DNA from 2 places in the Methylobacterium sp. ap11 genome. Region 1 is predicted to be linked to the other one. Evidence: predicted binding sites of a transcription regulator. Region 1 holds the regulator's gene; the other holds the start of a gene.
What was found. Region 1 encodes PhoB, which activates phosphate uptake and scavenging genes when phosphate is short. Its sites were predicted from a motif close to TGTCATNNANCTGTCAT; they were not measured.

Region 1 (3,404 bases):
TCGGCCAAGCCTTGTACGGAGCCAACGTCAAGGCGCCCCGGGGTCGTGCGGACCGGAGCCCATCCCCGGTCCTGCCGACCGCGCGAAGGCCTCCGATGCGTCGGACGCCCCTCGTAATCCCGCGCGGTCCAAAGGTCTTACGGGCGTTGCATTTTTGCGGCAGCCAGGCCGGCCGGCATCGTTTCTAAGCAGACGCGCTGGAGCACGGCACATCTGGGGCCCTCGCGCGACCATGACCGGAATCACCGAGCCGATGCGATGCCTGTCGGCCGCGGCGGGCGTCCTGATGCTCGTCCTCTCCACCCCGGCATCCACGCAGGCCGCGCCGCGCAGCGAGTCCGGGACAAAGGACAGGTCCGGGATGGAGGACAGGTCCGGGACGGGCCTGGGCGGCGCGCGGGAGGCCGGCGAGGACGAGGGCCGTCCGGCCGGAACGTCCAGCAAGACGGACGACGGGAAGGACGTCGATACCGAGCACCTGTTCGGCTTCACGGAAGGCGCCGATGCCGGCGAGAAGGGCGAGCAGGAAGCGGTGGTCGACACCGTCTCGCGCATCGGCAAGCGTCGTGACGGCCCCGGCCGGTCGGCCTACCGCGTGCTCGACACGCGGCTCGCCTACCAGTTCAACCCCATCGACAGGCTGAGCCTCGAACTCAGCGCCTTCGGCACGCTGCGGCGGCAGCGCAACGTTCTCGATCTGGACGACAAGTCCTACGGCACCTTCGACGGCGTCTCGCTCGAGGTGAAGTACCAGTTCCTGAAGGGCTCGAAGGAGCAGCCCTTCGGTCTCGCCCTGGAGGTGCGCCCTCGCTTCACGCGCGTCCTCCCGGTCGAAGGCCGCGGCGCCGACATCTTCGACGTCGAGAGCCTGCTCCAGCTCGACGTCCAGGTGGTGCCGGACAAGCTCTGGTACGGCAGCAACATCAGCGTCGAACCGGCGGCCGGGCGCGAGCGGGGCGGCCCGGGCTATCGCTCCTCGACCTTCCTGTGGTCGAACGCTCTCGTGGGGCGCGTCGGAGACAGCACCTATCTCGGCCCGGAGGTCCGCTACCTGCGCGGCTACGAGGGGGCCTTCCTGAACCGGCTCGAGAGCGAGGCGCTCACCCTGGGGCCCGCGCTGCATCACCGGTTCACCGAGAAGGTCTGGCTGACCGTGGCCTATGCCGGGCAGGTCTGGGGCCGCGACACCGACCCGGCCCTGGCCGGCCGGTCCCTCGGGCTGAACCAGTTCGAGCGGCACAGCCTGCGGGTGAAGTTCGGGATGGAGTTCTGACCCGGACCGGGAGACGGCCGTCCGGCGTCACGGCTCGGGCGCGAACATCTCGTCGAAGGAGTAGCCGGAGCCGCGCACGGTGCGGATCGGGTCCGAGTCGCGGCCGCGGTTGATCGCCTTGCGCAGGCGGCCGATATGCACGTCGACCGTGCGCTCGTCGATGTAGACGTCGTGGCCCCAGACGCCGTCGAGGAGCTGCTCGCGGGAGAAGACCCGGCCGGGGCTCTGCATCAGGAACTCGAGCAGCTTGAACTCGGTCGGGCCGAGATGCAGCTCGCGGCCGTCGCGGCGCACGCGGTGGCTGACCCGGTCGAGCTCGATGTCGCCGGCGACGAGCAGGTCGGCGACGTGGGCGGGCTTCGCGCGCCGCAGGAGCGCGCGCACCCGCGCCAGCAGCTCGGGCACCGAGAACGGCTTGACGATGTAGTCGTCGGCGCCGGTGGCGAGCCCCCGCACCCGGTCGCCCTCCTCGCCGCGCGCGGTCAGCATGATCACCGGCAGCCGCTCGGTCTCGCGGCGGGCGCGGATGCGCCGACACAATTCGATGCCGGAGAGGCCCGGCATCATCCAGTCGAGGAGGACGAGGTCGGGGACCTGCTCGCGCAGGCGGATATCCGCCTCGTCGCCGCGGGCGACGGCGTCGACCTCGAAGCCCTCGGCCTCGAGGTTGTAGCGCAGGAGGAGGGTCAGGGCCTCCTCGTCCTCGACGATCAGGATGCGGGTACTCATCGGGGCACTTCAGGGTCGTCGCCGCCGGGACGGCCCGCTCGGCCTCGCGGCCGGGCAGGCCATCCGGTCAGGCCTTGGGCGGGGACTGGGGCGAGAACTGGGGATCCACGGTGGCGAAGCTCGACCCGTCGTTCTTCGGCCGGTCGGTCGTCAGCGTCTCGCCGGTGGCGAGGTAGTGGATGGTCTCGGCGATGTTGGTGGTGTGGTCGCCGATGCGCTCGACGTTCTTGGCGCAGAACAGGAGGTGCGTGCAGAACGTGATGTTGCGCGGATCCTCCATCATGTAGGTCAGGAGTTCGCGGAACAGCGAGGTATAGAGCGCGTCGATGCCGCCGTCGCGGGCCCAGACGTCGAGGGCCGCCACGGTGTCCTGGGTGGCGTAGGCGTCGAGCACGTCCTTGAGCTGGCCCTGGACCAACTCGTTCATGTGCTCCACGCCGACGACGATCTTCTGCAGCTGGACCTGGTCGGCGATCGCGACGACGCGCTTGGCGACGTTCTTGGCGAGATCCCCGATGCGCTCGAGGTCGCCCGAGACGCGGATCGCCGAGATCGTCTCGCGCAGGTCGATCGCCATCGGCTGGCGCTTGGCGATCAGGAGGATCGCCTTCTCCTCGATCTCGCGCTGCAGCCCGTCGAGGCGCTGGTCGACGGCGATCACCGACTGGGCGAGGGCGGCGTCGCGGCGCAGGAGCGCCTGGCCGGAATCGGCCACCATCTTCTCGGCGATGCCGCCCATCTCGGCGATGCTGCGCCGCAGGTTCTGCAGCTCCTGATCGTAGGAGGTGACGATGTGGTTCGACATGGAGTGAGACTCCCCGCGATGAAGTGGAGCGTGGGATCGGGCCGGCCCGGCAAGGGCCCGGGCCGGCGGAACGAGGGCGGGACGCCTCAGCCGAACCGGCCGGTGATGTAGTCCTGGGTCTGGCGCTTCGACGGGTTCATGAACAGCCGGTTGGTCGGCCCGAACTCGATCAGCTCGCCGAGATACATGAAGGCGGTGAACTGCGAGATGCGCGCCGCCTGCTGCATGTTGTGGGTGACGATGGCGATGGTGAACTCGCCCCGCAGCTGCTCGATCAGCTCCTCGATGCGGCCGGTCGAGATCGGGTCGAGGGCCGAGGTCGGCTCGTCGAACAGGATCACCTCCGGGCGCTGCGCCACCGTGCGGGCGATGCACAGGCGCTGCTGCTGGCCGCCCGACAGGCCCATGCCGGATTGCTTGAGCTTGTCCTTCACCTCGTCCCACAGGGCGCCCTTGCGCAGGGCCTCCTCGACGCGGACGTCGAGGTCGGCCTTGCCGAGGCGCTCGTAGAGCCGGATGCCGAACGCGATGTTGTCGTAGATCGACATCGGGAACGGGGTCGGCTTCTGGAAGACCATGCCGACCCGGGCGCGCAGC
Region 2 (3,404 bases), on a different contig from region 1:
CGATCCCGCCCATGCCTGGACGATGCCGGGCGACGAGTGGGACGCGATCAGCCTCAACTACACGTCGGGCACCACCGGCGACCCGAAGGGCGTGGTCTACCACCATCGCGGCGCCTCGCTGCTCGCGGTCGGCAACGTGGTGGCGGGCAATCTCGGCCGGCACCCGGTCTATCTCTGGACCCTGCCGATGTTCCACTGCAACGGCTGGTGCTTCCCCTGGACCCTGTCGGTCGTGGCCGGCACCCATGTCTGCCTGCGGCAGGTCCGGGCCAAGGCGATGTACGACGCCATCGCCGACCACGGGGTGACGCATCTGTGCGGCGCGCCGATCGTGATGTCGCTCCTCATCAACGCGCCCGAGGCCGAGCGCCGCGACCTGCCGCGCCGGGTCTCGTTCCTCACCGCCGCCGCGCCGCCGCCGGAGGCGGTGCTCGCCGGGATGGCGGAGGCCGGGTTCGACGTCACCCACGTCTACGGCCTGACCGAGACCTACGGCCCCGCGGTGGTGAACGAGTGGCACGCCGACTGGGACGGCTTGAGCAAGGACGAGCAGGCCGCCCGCAAGGCGCGCCAGGGCGTGCGCTACCCGCCGCTCGAGGCCCTGGACGTGCTCGACCCCGAGACGATGGCGCCGGTGCCCGCCGACGGCGAGACGCTGGGCGAGGTGATGTTCCGCGGCAACGTGGTGATGCGCGGCTACCTGAAGAACCCGAGCGCCACCGAGGCTGCCTTCAAGGGCGGCTGGTTCCACTCGGGCGACCTCGGGGTGAAGCACCCGGACGGCTACATCCAGCTCAAGGACCGCTCGAAGGACATCATCATCTCAGGGGGAGAGAACATCTCGTCGATCGAGGTCGAGGAGGCCCTGTTCAAGCACCCGGCAGTGGCGGCCGCGGCCGTGGTGGCCAAGCCCGACGAGAAATGGGGTGAGACGCCGTGCGCCTTCGTCGAGCTGAAGGGCTCCGAGATGGTCTCGGCCGAGGAGCTGATCGGCTGGTGCCGCCGCTCGCTCGCCGGCTTCAAGGTGCCCCGGCACGTCGTGTTCACCGAGTTGCCGAAGACCTCGACCGGCAAGGTGCAGAAGTTCGTGCTGCGGGAGATGGCGAAGGCCCTGTGACGGGACCTCGGGATCCAGCCCCCGGGGTTCTTCTCGGATTCGGGCCGGACGCCAGGCATCCAGGCTTCGAGCCACTCAAGCCCGCTCGGCCCGGATTGGAGACGACCTCCTGACCTCGACCTCATCCTGAGGTGTCAGGTCATCGCAGATGAACTGACCTCGAAGGAGAGCTCCAGAAGTCTCGCGATCCCTGCAGCCCTTCTTCGAGGTCAGCCGATCACGGATCGACCAACGCCTCGGGATGAGGATGCAAATCGGATCGAAGATCGTCGCCCTGTGAGCCCGGTTCGTCGAACGGGCACCCGCGGCCTCGGTGCGAGGTGCCGGCGCACAGGCTTCCATCAAGGAAGTGACCGCCGAAACGGCGCCGGCGGGGCTCACCCCGCGTCGCGCGCTCTGCGCTATCCATCTCGCGGGAGCAAAACCCGCCGGTCGTCTTGAGCAATGAGCGAGGACCGCCGCGTCGACACGCCGACGCGGCGGCGCGCTGAATTCTGCCGGGCTAGTGCATCACGCGGGTGGACGTCGTCCGCAGGCGACTGATCTCATCCTTCAAGTGAAGCTTGCGCCGCTTGAGTTCGACTATTCGCAAGTCGTCGGTGGAGAGATGGGTGCAGGCGTCCTGAATCTCGCGCTCCAGGGCTTCGTGCTTACGCTCGAGCTCGGTGAGATGCGTGTGCAGCGACATCAGCCATAGCCTCCTGTCATGTACGTGACACACGAAGCCTGCCACAGCCCGCGGCCGATGTCTAAGGCATTCCGTATTGCAATTGCGTAATGTGCGCTGCAGCGCGAGGCCGCCGAGGAGGCGGTACAACCCCGCCGGCGCCCTTGCGACACCCTTGCCGGAGGGCGGGGCCTGGTTCATGCTTCACCGCATTGTCCAAGGGCTTAGGGCGGCGATGGCGTTCGAGTTGAGTGCGGAATCGACGGCGGAGTACGAGAGCGAGCTGGCGCGGCTCCGGGAGGAGCATCGCGACCTCGACGACGCGATCGAGGCGCTGGCGGGCGTGATGGCCGGCGACCGCCTCCAGCTCCAGCGCCTGAAGAAGCGCAAGCTCGGGATCCGCGACCGCATCTCCTTCCTGGAGGACCAGCTCACGCCGGACATCATCGCCTGAGGACGGCGTCCGGCGATCGAGGACGTCCCCGCGGTTGAGGACGTCCCGCGGCGGCTTGCGGGAGCGCGGGCGCGCCGCTACTGCGGATGAATGACCGGTCGCGGCCCGTTCGCGCGGCTTTGCGGCGCTTTTGCGAGAGGATGCGCTTGACGATGGCGGCATCGCCCCCCGTCGCAGTGATCATGGGCAGCCAGTCCGACTGGGCCACCATGCGCCACGCGGCCGAGACCCTCGACGCCCTCGGCATCCCCTACGAGGCCCGCATCGTCTCGGCCCACCGCACCCCGGACCGCCTGGTGGCCTTCGCCAAGGGCGCCAAGGCGGCGGGCGTCAAGGTGGTGATCGCGGGCGCCGGCGGCGCCGCCCACCTGCCCGGCATGGCCGCCGCGATGACGCCGCTGCCGGTGTTCGGCGTCCCAGTCGAGTCGAAGGCGCTGTCGGGCCAGGACAGCCTCCTGTCGATCGTGCAGATGCCGGCCGGCATCCCGGTCGGCACGCTCGCCATCGGCCGGGCCGGCGCCGTCAACGCGGCGCTGCTCGCCGCCGCCGTCCTGGCGCTCACCGACGAACCCCTGGCCGAGCGGCTCGACGCCTGGCGCGCGCGCCAGAGCGCGGCGGTCGCCGAGCATCCGGACACGAGCGCCCCGTGAGCACGCCCCCCATCGCCCCCGGCGCCACCATCGGCATCATCGGCGGCGGCCAGCTCGGCCGCATGATCGCGGTCGCGGCGGCGCAGTACGGGCTCAAGGCCCACATCTACTGCCCCGACCCCGACAGCCCGGCCTTCGAGGTGGCGGGCCGCCGGACCGTGGCGGCCTACGACGACTCGGCGGCACTCCAGGCCTTCGTCGACTCCGTCGACGTGGTGACCTACGAGTTCGAGAACATCCCGAGCCGCACCGCCGAGATCCTGGCCGCGCACCGGCCGCTGCATCCGAGCGCCTCGGCGCTCGCGACGACGCAGGACCGGCTGACGGAAAAGAGCTTCGTGGCGGGCCTGGGCATCCCGGTGGCGCCGTTCCGGGCGGTGGACGACGCCGCGGGCCTGGCCGAGGCCGTCCGCGAGATCGGCCTGCCGGCGGTGCTGAAGACCCGGCGCTTCGGCTACGACGGCAAGGGCCAGGTCATGCTGCGCCAGGAGGACTTCGGCGAGGCGGGCTTCGACC

Region 2: the regulator PhoB is predicted to act here: its motif matches at 1,820-1,836, upstream of BMX97_RS17805 (YdcH family protein).

The regions. Positions count from the first base shown of each region.
Region 1 covers NZ_FOEB01000004.1:286,707-290,110, reverse strand. Annotated here, with positions in the region: gene BMX97_RS07950 (hypothetical protein) at 362-1,273, shown strand; gene phoB (phosphate regulon transcriptional regulator PhoB) at 1,301-2,002, opposite strand; gene phoU (phosphate signaling complex protein PhoU) at 2,070-2,807, opposite strand; gene pstB (phosphate ABC transporter ATP-binding protein PstB) at 2,894-3,404, opposite strand, start outside.
Region 2 covers NZ_FOEB01000011.1:158,294-161,697, forward strand. Annotated here, with positions in the region: gene BMX97_RS17800 (acyl-CoA synthetase) at 1-1,117, shown strand, start outside; gene BMX97_RS17805 (YdcH family protein) at 1,620-1,805, opposite strand; gene BMX97_RS17810 (YdcH family protein) at 2,020-2,238, shown strand; gene purE (5-(carboxyamino)imidazole ribonucleotide mutase) at 2,391-2,888, shown strand; gene BMX97_RS17820 (5-(carboxyamino)imidazole ribonucleotide synthase) at 2,885-3,404, shown strand, end outside.